DNA from 3 places in the Streptomyces sp. NPDC060198 genome. Region 1 is predicted to be linked to each of the others. Evidence: riboswitches for the same ligand, from Rfam matches in the RefSeq annotation. Region 1 holds a riboswitch; each other region holds the start of a gene.
The links. Region 1 has a riboswitch for thiamine pyrophosphate ahead of ACFWEP_RS31330 (purine-cytosine permease family protein). Riboswitches for the same ligand answer to the same signal wherever they lie in the genome.
Positions count from the first base shown of each region.

Region 2: another riboswitch for thiamine pyrophosphate. It lies ahead of thiC (phosphomethylpyrimidine synthase ThiC); the one in region 1 lies ahead of ACFWEP_RS31330 (purine-cytosine permease family protein).
Region 3: another riboswitch for thiamine pyrophosphate. It lies ahead of thiO (glycine oxidase ThiO); the one in region 1 lies ahead of ACFWEP_RS31330 (purine-cytosine permease family protein).

Region 1 covers NZ_JBHWZJ010000448.1:103-3,371, reverse strand. Annotated here, with positions in the region: partial or broken gene ACFWEP_RS31335 (phosphocholine-specific phospholipase C) at 1-180, opposite strand, end outside; gene ACFWEP_RS31330 (purine-cytosine permease family protein) at 361-1,770, opposite strand; TPP riboswitch at 1,761-1,854, opposite strand; gene ACFWEP_RS31325 (glycoside hydrolase family 76 protein) at 2,100-3,269, shown strand, end outside.
Region 2 covers NZ_JBHWZJ010000058.1:361-3,629, forward strand. Annotated here, with positions in the region: gene thiC (phosphomethylpyrimidine synthase ThiC) at 1-1,469, opposite strand, end outside; TPP riboswitch at 1,462-1,594, opposite strand; gene ACFWEP_RS10715 (YibE/F family protein) at 1,666-2,991, shown strand; gene ACFWEP_RS10720 (SsgA family sporulation/cell division regulator) at 3,027-3,269, opposite strand, start outside.
Region 3 covers NZ_JBHWZJ010000288.1:5,144-8,412, forward strand. Annotated here, with positions in the region: gene ACFWEP_RS26640 (thiazole synthase) at 1-356, opposite strand, end outside; gene thiS (sulfur carrier protein ThiS) at 359-601, opposite strand; gene thiO (glycine oxidase ThiO) at 598-1,827, opposite strand; TPP riboswitch at 1,825-1,936, opposite strand; gene ACFWEP_RS26655 (NAD(P)/FAD-dependent oxidoreductase) at 2,030-3,268, shown strand.

The sequences.
Region 1 (3,269 bases):
GTAGTGGTCGAAGGAACGATTCTCCTGCATGAGCACGACGACGTGCTCGATGTCCTGGATCGTGCCGGTGGTGCCCTGCGCGGGAATGGCTGCGGCCCTCGCGATGCTCTCGTTCAGCATCGTGAAGGCCGCGGCACCTCCGGCGATCCGCAGAAACCTGCGCCGGTCGAGTTCTGTCATGGGGGACGGCCTCCGGGGTATGGGGGGGGGACAGCGAGGTCGCCCCAAGGACAGCGCTCCCCGGATACCTGGCGGGGGCTGGTTCGTGAAACCTCGCCGTACACCTGGCGAACGGAAGGCCCCGAAGACGGCCGGCGCCCCGCCCCGGCCGGTTCGGTCTCCGAGGCGACCGGCGGTCCGTCAGGAGCGTAGGCGTAGCGGGGCGTAGACGGACAGGGCCACGAGGAACGCCACGCCGTAGGCGAGGTCCGCCCCGTGCAGGGCTTCCGCCACCGGGCCCACGTAAAGGCCGGTGCTCATGAACGGTACCGCCGCGACGAAGGCGACCACGAAGGCGGCGACCGCCTGCCACCACGGCCGGTCACGGGCGCCCTCGGCGGCGAGGTCGATCGGGGCACCGCGGCGGGCCCTGGCCCTCGCCCACCAGTCGACGGCCACGATCGCGACGAAGCCGGGGATCCAGTAGCCGACGAGGAGCAGCACGTTCTGGAAGCGTGCCGTGGTGTCGGCCGCGTGCATCCACAGCACCAGCGGGAAACCGAGCGCGGCGGCGAGCGCGGCGGCGACGGGGCGCGGCAGGCGCACCCCGATCGTCTGCAGCGCCAGGGAACCGCTGTAGTCGTTCATGGCGTTGCTGCACAGCGCGGCGAGCACCACGGCGAGCAGGCCGAACGCCCCGAGCGCGCCGCCGCCCAACAGGGTGTCGATCCCCCGCGCGGTCTGATCGGTGAAGACGGACGCGCCCCACAGGCCGAGCGTCTGGACTGCCACGAAGGAGACGCTGATGCCGAGCAGGGTGCACCAGAACATTCGCGGGCGGGAGGTACCGACCGGAAGGTAGCGGCTGAAGTCGCTCGCGTACGGGGCCCAGGACAGCGACAGGCTCAGCGCGATCGTGAACGTCAGGACGAAGGCGCCCGCCCGGTCCCCGCCGTGCGCGGCACCGGTGGCGGCGGGGTGCACTCCGTCCAGCAGTTTGACGGCCAGCACGGCGAAGGCGGCGGCCAGGAGGAACGTCATCACGGTCTGGAGCCGGTGGATCGCCTCGTACCCCAGTACGCCGAGGCCCCCCTGGGCGGCCATCATGACCAGCACGCCCAGCCAGAACGGCCAGCCGCACAGCTGGGCCAGCGCGTCCCCGCCGAACAGGCCGATCAGCGCGTCCCAGGCGATCGAGGACAGCCACTGCAACGCTCCGGGCAGTACGACTCCTCTGCCGAACGCCATTCGGGCGAGCGGGAGTTGACCGACTCCTGTCCGGCTTCCCCAGGTGCCGAGGGCGGCCGTGGGCGCCGCCCCGACGAGCGTGCCGAGGACGACCGCGACGAGCGCGGTGGAGAAGTCCAGGCCCAGCGCGATGCCGACGGTGCCGGTGAAGACGCCGGTCATGGTCAGGTTGGGCGCGAACCAGACGGTGAAGAGCCGACCGGGGCCGCCGTAACGCCGGTCCTCGGGGACGGGGGCTATCCCGTGGGTCTCGATCCGCAGATCGCCGGGTGCGGTGGGCATGCGGCCACCGAAGGCGGTCCGCGAGTACGGAGCCTCCCGCTCCGCGACCGCAGGGTCGTTCTGCGCATATGGCAATGCCATGAAGACATCCCTCCGCCAGTGCTAGCTGGTTCAGGTTCGACGGGTGTGATCTCAGCCCCTCGTGGGGCACCCCGTGTCCGGTTCGCCGGTCAGGATAGCCGGACGGCGGCCCGGGGCAGGTCAGCGGGGGCGACCGAAGCACGATCACCGGGAGAACGGTCGGCGCGAGGCGCGAGATGCGGGACCCGCCGGGGCGCGCGGGCCGGAAGTGATCACGGTCCACCCTTTTCCGTCCTGGCCGTTGACGTTCCCGCACCCCGGTGACAACGTTGTCGAGCACTGTCGGACACCCCGCACCCTGCGTCGCACCTCGAACAGGAGAGCTCCGTATGCGCTGGTCCCCCTCACGCCGTCAGGTCCTCGGCGCCTCTCTGGCCGCCCTGGCCGCCGCGCCCGCGACCGCTGCCACCGCGTCCGCCGCGCCGGGCCCGGCCGGCAGTCGGTCCGCCTCGGCCTCCCTCTCGCGGGCCCACGTCACCTACCGCGCTCTGGAGAAGTACTTCGACGTGGCGGACGGCACCGGGCTCGTTCGCGAGCAGTACCCGGTCGCCGTCGACGACCGCCCGTACTCCTACGAATGGCCGCTGTCCCAGGTCCATGTCGCAGCCCTCGACCTGGCCTTCGTGGATCCCCGCCACGCACCGGATCTGGCCGTCCGCGCCAAGGCGCAGGAGTTGTACTGGAACGCCTCGGGCGGCACCACCGGGCTCGCCGGCTACGACTCCTATCCGGTCGCGCCGCACGGCGACGGCGGCGACATGTTCTACGACGACAACGAGTGGGTGGGGCTGGCCAAGTCCCAGCTGCATCTGCAGACCGGCGACCGCGCCGCGCTCCGCCGCGCGCGGGAGATCTTCGCGCTGGTCGAGTCGGGCTGGGACACCGACGCGGAACACCCCGCCCCCGGTGGGGTGTTCTGGACCCAGGCCGACTGGAACCACTGCCGCAACACGGTCTCCAACATGCCCGGCGCCCAACTCGGCCTGCGCCTGCACCAGATCACCGGCAAGTCCCGTTATCTGGAGTCGTCCAGGTGGTTCTACGACTGGACCAACACCCACCTGCGGACGCCCGAGCACCTCTACTGGGACAACCTCGACCTCGCCGGCACGGTCGACCGGACCATCTGGTCCTACAACCAGGGCGTCCCGGTCGGCGTCGGCACCCTGCTGTACGGGGCGACCCGCGACCGCACCTACCTGAATCAGGCCCGGAGTACGGCCGAAGCCGCGTACGCCCACTTCGTGACCGAGGGCAGGCTGCTGACCCAGCCCGTCTTCTTCAACTCGATCTTCTTCAAGAACCTGTTGCTGCTGGAGTCGGTGACGGGCGGATCCGCCTACCGACGGGCGATGGCCGACTACGCGGACCACATCTGGTCCGAGCAGCGGGACAGCGCCACCGGCCTGATGCGGTTCGCCGAGGACGGGGCCACCCAGGCCATCGAACAGGCCGCCGCCGTACAGATTTTCGCGGTGCTGGCCTGGCCGCGCGGCGCC
Region 2 (3,269 bases), on a different contig from region 1:
TGCCCCTTGGCCAGGTCGGCGGCGTGGGCCGCGATCTTGTAGGTGATGACCCCGGTCTTCACGTCGTCCCGGTCGGGGAGCCCCAGGTGTTCCTTGGGGGTCACGTAACAGAGCATCGCCGTGCCCCACCACGCGATCATCGCCGCCCCGATCCCGGAGGTGATGTGGTCGTACGCCGGTGCGACGTCGGTGGTCAGCGGGCCGAGGGTGTAGAACGGCGCCTCCTCGCAGATCTCCTGCTGGAGGTCGATGTTCTCCTTGATCTTGTGCATCGGGACGTGCCCGGGGCCCTCGATCATCGTCTGCACGCCGTACCGCTTGGCGATCGTGTTGAGCTCGCCGAGCGTACGCAACTCGGCGAACTGCGCCTCGTCGTTGGCGTCCGCGATGGAGCCCGGCCGCAGTCCGTCCCCCAGCGAGTACGTCACGTCGTACGTCGCGAGGAGTTCGCACAGCTCCTCGAAGTTCTCGTAGAGGAACGACTCCTTGTGGTGCGCGAGGCACCAGGCCGCCATGATCGAGCCGCCCCTGGAGACGATGCCGGTCTTACGACGAGCGGTGAGCGGGACGTACGGCAGGCGCACGCCGGCGTGCACTGTCATGTAGTCCACGCCCTGCTCGGCCTGCTCGACGACCGTGTCCCTGTAGATCTCCCAAGTCAGCTCCTCCGCCCGGCCGTCGACCTTCTCGAGAGCCTGGTAGAGCGGGACGGTGCCGATGGGCACCGGGGAGTTCCGGAGTATCCATTCGCGGGTGGTGTGGATGTTGCGGCCGGTGGACAGGTCCATGACCGTGTCGGCGCCCCACCGGGTCGCCCAGGTCATCTTCTCCACCTCCTCCTCGATGGAGGAGGTCACGGCGGAGTTGCCGATGTTCGCGTTCACCTTCACCAGGAACCGCTTACCGATGATCATCGGCTCGATCTCCGGGTGGTTCACATTGGCCGGCAGCACCGCCCGGCCTGCCGCGATCTCCTCGACGACGACCTCCGGGTCGACGTTCTCGCGGATCGCGACGTACTCCATCTCGGGGGTGATCTCCCCTCGCCTGGCATACGCGAGCTGGGTGACGGGACGTCCGTCACGGCTGCGCCGGGGTCCCCGCGCGCCGCCGGGGAAGAGCGCGTCGAGGTTGCGCAGGCCGTCGCGCGAGGCGGGCGAGCGGCCGTCGTCCTCCGGCCGGACCGGGCGCCCCTCGTACTCCTCGGTGTCCCCCCGGCTCTCGATCCAGCCGCCGCGCACCGGGGCGAGGCCCCGGCGGACGTCGGTGGTGACGGCGGGATCGGTGTACGGACCGGACGTGTCGTAGAGCGTCACGTCCTCACCGTTGGTCAGGTGCACCTGACGGACCGGCACCCGGAGGCCGGGGCGCGAGCCCTCGACGTACCCCTTGTGCCAGCCGATGGACTTGTCCCCCCCGCCGTGCTCGTCAGAACTGGAGGCAGGCGTGATCGCGTCCGATGTGGTCATGAGACCTACTCCCTACGCCGGCATTACCCGGTAACAGGTTCGGCGGTCGGCGCAGCCTGTCCCGTGAGGAATCACGAGGTCAGCGCCCTCTCAGCCCGGTGCTCCGAGCTCCCGCGTGTGCAAAGGTGCCACCACGCTAGCGCCCGTCCGGCCGTGCTGACCAGAGGGCCTCCCCCGTTCTTGCGATGATCGCCCGGTGAACTCCTCCCAGGACCGTCCAGAACCTCAGGACCCCTCACACGGTCATACGCACAGCCATGGCCCGGCGGCGCCCGTCTCGACCCATCTGCGCAAGGTCATCGCATGCGTGCTGATCCCCTTCGCTGCGGCGGTGGTCGTCGGTCTGGTGGTGCTCTGGCCCGGCGGAACTCCCGCGCACGAGCGCACCGGTGTGGGCTTCGACCGCCAGACCGAGCAGGGAAAGGTGGTGAAGGTGGATCGGGTGGACTGCGCGGACGTCAACGCCGCCCAGGTACCCGCCACGGGTGACACGTCGACGGGCTCCGGCCCGGCCGCGGTGGAGGACGGCGACTGCAAGAAGGCCACCATCGAGGTGACCAGCGGCAACGACAAGGGTCGCACCTTCGCCGAGATCGTCCAGCCGGAAGCCTCACGACAGTTGAGAGAGGGTCAGGGTGTGGTCCTCGCGTACGCGCCGGACGCCCCGCACGACCTGCAGTACTCGGTCACCGACGTGGACCGGAAGCTTCCGATGGCGCTGTTGGCCGGAATCTTCGCCGTCGCCGTCGTGGTGGTGGGACGGTTCAAAGGCGTCATGGCACTCGTGGCACTCGCGGTGTCCTTCGCCCTGCTGACACTGTTCATCCTCCCCGCGATCCTGCAGGGCTCCAACCCGCTGCTCGTGGCGGTGGTCGGGGCGAGCGCGATCATGCTCATCGCGCTGTACACCTGCCACGGAGTGACCGCCCGCACCTCGGTGGCGGTCATCGGCACGCTGATCTCGCTGGTACTGATCGGGCTGCTGGGCTCGGTCTTCATCGGCTGGGCGGGACTGACCGGCAACACCGACGACAACACCGGCCTCATCCACGGCCTCTATCCGGACATCGACATGAGCGGTCTACTGCTGGCCGGTGTCATCATCGGTTCGCTCGGGGTCCTGGACGACGTGACGGTCACACAGACGTCGGCGGTGTGGGAGCTGCACCAGGCGAACCCGACCATGGGTGCGCGCGGGCTCTACCGGGCGGGCATCAGGATCGGGCGCGACCACATCGCCTCGGTGGTCAACACCCTGGTGCTCGCGTACGCGGGCGCGGCGCTGCCTCTGCTGCTGCTGTTCTCGATCGCGCAGAGCAGTGTCGGCACGGTCGCCAACAGCGAACTGGTGGCGGAGGAGATCGTCCGTACGCTCGTCGGCTCGATCGGACTGGTCGCCTCGGTGCCCGTCACGACGGCGCTCGCCGCTCTGGTGGTGTCCGCGGACCGCACAGGGCTCGGCGCGGAAGCCGAAGCTCCTGCACCCGTACGGACCGGGAGGGGCCGCCGCCGCAAGACGTGAGCGCGAGGCCCAAAAGCCAACGGGCTGACAGCCTGTCAGCCCGCGTTCTGTTCCTCGGCGAGGATCCTGCCGAGCGCTTCTTCGAGATTCCCGTCGAAGTCACCCTGCGTGTGCTCCTGCCCCAGTGGCACCAGCTTGTCCGTCCTGTCGAGAAACGCCACGAGCGGTGCCGTCCCGGCCCGGAACAGGGCCCGGTCCGCTCCGACCTGGAGCCGGATGTGCACGTCACAGAGCCCCTCCGGCTCGGTGGGACCGATGTGCACATCGCCGTCGCCGCT
Region 3 (3,269 bases), on a different contig from region 1:
GCCGCGTCCAGCAGCTCGACGGGGTCCGGCAGCAGGGTCCGCTCGTCGGCCACCACCTCCAGCTTGACCCAGTCCGTGCCGAGGGCCTCCCGGGCCAGCCGGGCGGTCAGCACCGCCTCACCCGCGGTGAAGCAGCCCGCCGTGTTGGGCAGCACCCGGATCGAGAGGCGCTCCAGCACGGAGAGGACCGAACCCTGCACGGTGGGGTCCAGCCTCCGCATCGCGACGGTGGTCAGCTCGGTGCCGGACGCGACGAGAGCCCGCTCCAGCACGTCCAGGCTGGGGGCGCCGCCGGTACCCATGATCAGCCGGGACGAGAACTCGTGTCCGCCCAGGTGGAAGAGATCGTCGGACATGGTCAGCCTCCCTGCACCGCGGTGAGGACCTCGACGCGGTCGCCCCCGGCGAGCGGGGTGGTGTCCCACGCCGAGCGCGGCACCACGCTCTCGTTGACGGCGGCGGCGACCCCCGAGGGCGCCCGGGTCAGGGACGCCAGGAGGGCGCCCAGGGTGGTGCCGGCGGAGACCTCGCGCGGGTCACCGTTGACGGAGACGGACACCCCGGCGGTCACGTCGGCCGGTCCGGCCAGGTGGTCGGTCATGCGTACTGCTCCTCGCGCGCGGGGACGGTGGGGGTGGTGAAGCGGCCGGCCGCGAACGGGCGGGCCACCTCCGGCAGCTCGCCGGTGGTCAGCACGTGCGCCATGACGTCGCCGGTGACGGGGGTCAGCAGCACCCCGTTGCGGTGGTGGCCGGTGGCGACCAGCAGGCCCGGCAGCGCGGTCGGGCCGAGCACCGGCGCGTTGTCCGGGGTGGCGGGACGCAGCCCGGCCAGGGTCTCGGTGAGCGGGAGTTCGGTGATGCCCGGTACCAGCTCGTGGGCGTCGCGCAGCAGCTCGTACACCCCGCCCGCCGTCACCGTGGTGTCCCAGCCCATCTCCTCGCTCGTCGCGCCGACGACCAGCTCGCCGTTCTCGCGCGGTACGAGGTACAGGTCCTGGCCCCGCACCACCGCGCGCACGGTCCGGCTGAGGAAGGGGGCGTACGCCCCCGGCACGGCCATCCGCAGCACCTGGCCCTTCACCGGGCGCACCGGCGGGGCGACGCCCTCCGGCAGCCCGGGGAGCCTGCCGCTGAGGCTCCCGGCGGCCAGCACGACCTGCCCGGCCGAGACCGCGGTGGCGTCCGCGAGCAGCGCCCCGGACGCCCGGCCGCGCGCCACCTCCAGCCGCTCGCAGGGGCTGCGGTGGAAGACCACCCCGGCCCGCTCGCAGGCCGCCAGCAGTGCCGCCGCCAGTCGGCGGGGGTCGACCTGGTGGTCGCCGTCCACCCGCAGCCCGCCCCGTACGCCCGGCGCCAGCATCGGCTCCAGCCGCCGGCATTCGCGCCCCGAGAGCCACTGCGAGTCGAGCCCGGACCGCTCCTGGAGGGCGTGCAGTTCGCGCAGGTGCGCCCGGTCGTCGGAGTCCAGCGCCACCGCGAGGGTGCCGCAGGCGCGGAAGCCGGTCTCCCGGCCGCTCACAGCCTCCAGCTCCGCCACGAACTCCGGGTAGCGGGCCGCGGAGGCGAGGTTGAGCCCGAGCAGCATCTGCTCGCCGTAGTGGAGTTCGGTGACGGCGGCCAGCATCCCGGCCGCCACCCGCGCGGCGCCGCCGCCCGGTTCCGGATCGACGACCGCCGTCCTCAGCCCCGCCTGCGCGGCCCGCCAGGCGGTCACCAGGCCGATGATGCCGCCCCCGACGACGAGCACGTCGTACGAGGGCCCCCGGCGGCCGGCGCCGGTCGTGCTCGCGTCCTCGGCGGCCGTCGGTTCCCGTGAAGCACGCATGGATGTCCAGCCCCTCCCTTCGCCGGCATGACCCGGATCAGGTTCGTACGGTCGGAGGCCGCCAGCCTCCCTCTCAGCCCGGTTCGTCCGGGCTCCCGCGAGTGTCTTTGCCCGGCCACCCTAGTTGTTCGGTCCATGGAGGCGCCGCACGGGCCTGCCGACCCCGTGAACTGGCGGAGCGTCAGGTCCTTAGGGTGGGTACGTGAGCGAACAGAGCGACCAGCGGGCGCCGGAGCACGGCGTCGTCATCGTCGGAGCGGGCATGGCGGGGGTACGGACCGCCGTGGCGCTGCGGGACGAGGGGTACACCGGGCCCGTCACCCTGATCGGAGCGGAGCCCCACCAGCCCTACGACCGGCCGCCGCTCTCCAAAGCCGTACTGCTCGGCACCGCCGAACACTCCGCCTTCGACATCGACTTCGAGGCCCTCGGCGTCCGCCTGCGCCTCGGGCTCTCCGTCGAGGGCCTGCGTCCCGCCGACCGGGAGGTGGACACCGAGGCCGGCCCGGTGCCGTACGACGTGCTGGTCCTCGCCACCGGAGCCGAACCCCTGACGCTGCCCGGCTCCGAAGGGGTCCCCGGCGTCCACCTGCTGCGCACCCTGGACGACGCGGCGCGGCTGCGGCCCGTCCTCGCCGCGAAGCACGACGTCGTCGTGGTCGGCGCGGGCTGGATCGGCGCCGAGTTCGCCACCGCCGCCCGTGCCGCCGGCTGCGCGGTCACCGTCGTGGAGGCCGCCGCCCGCCCGCTCGCCGGGGCACTGCCCGCCGAGGTCGCCGCCCCCATGGCCGACTGGTACGCCCGCGCCGGCGCCACGCTCCTCACCGGCGCCCGGGTCGACCGCGTCGAGCCGGGCGCCGTGGTCCTCGCCGACGGACGCAGGCTCCCGGCCGGCGCGGTGGTCGTCGGCATCGGCGCCCGCCCCGCCACCGGCTGGCTCGCCGGCTCCGGCATCGCGCTCGGCCCGGACGGATCGGTCATCGCCGATGCCGCGCTGCGCACCTCGGTGCCCGGGGTGTACGCGGTCGGGGACTGCGCCTCGTACCCCTCCGCGCGCTACGGCGCACGCCTGCTGGTCCACCACTGGGACAATGCGCTCCAGGGCCCGCGCACCGTCGCGGCGGGCATCACGGGGCCGGCCGCGGAGGGCGCGGCCGCGGAGCCGTACGACCCGGTGCCGTACTTCTGGTCCGAGCAGTTCGGCCGCTTCGTCCAGTACGCCGGGCACCACGCGGACGCCGACACCCTGCTGTGGCGCGGCGACCCGGCCGACGAGGAGTGGACCGTGCTCTGGCTGCGCGACGGCGCGCTGGTCGCCCTGCTGGCGGTCGGCCGTCCGCGCGATCTCACCCAGGGGCGCAAGCTCGTCGCCTCGGGCCGGACGGTCGATCCCGAGCGGGCCGCCGACCCCTCCGTACCCCTGAAGTCAGCCGTCCGCTGAG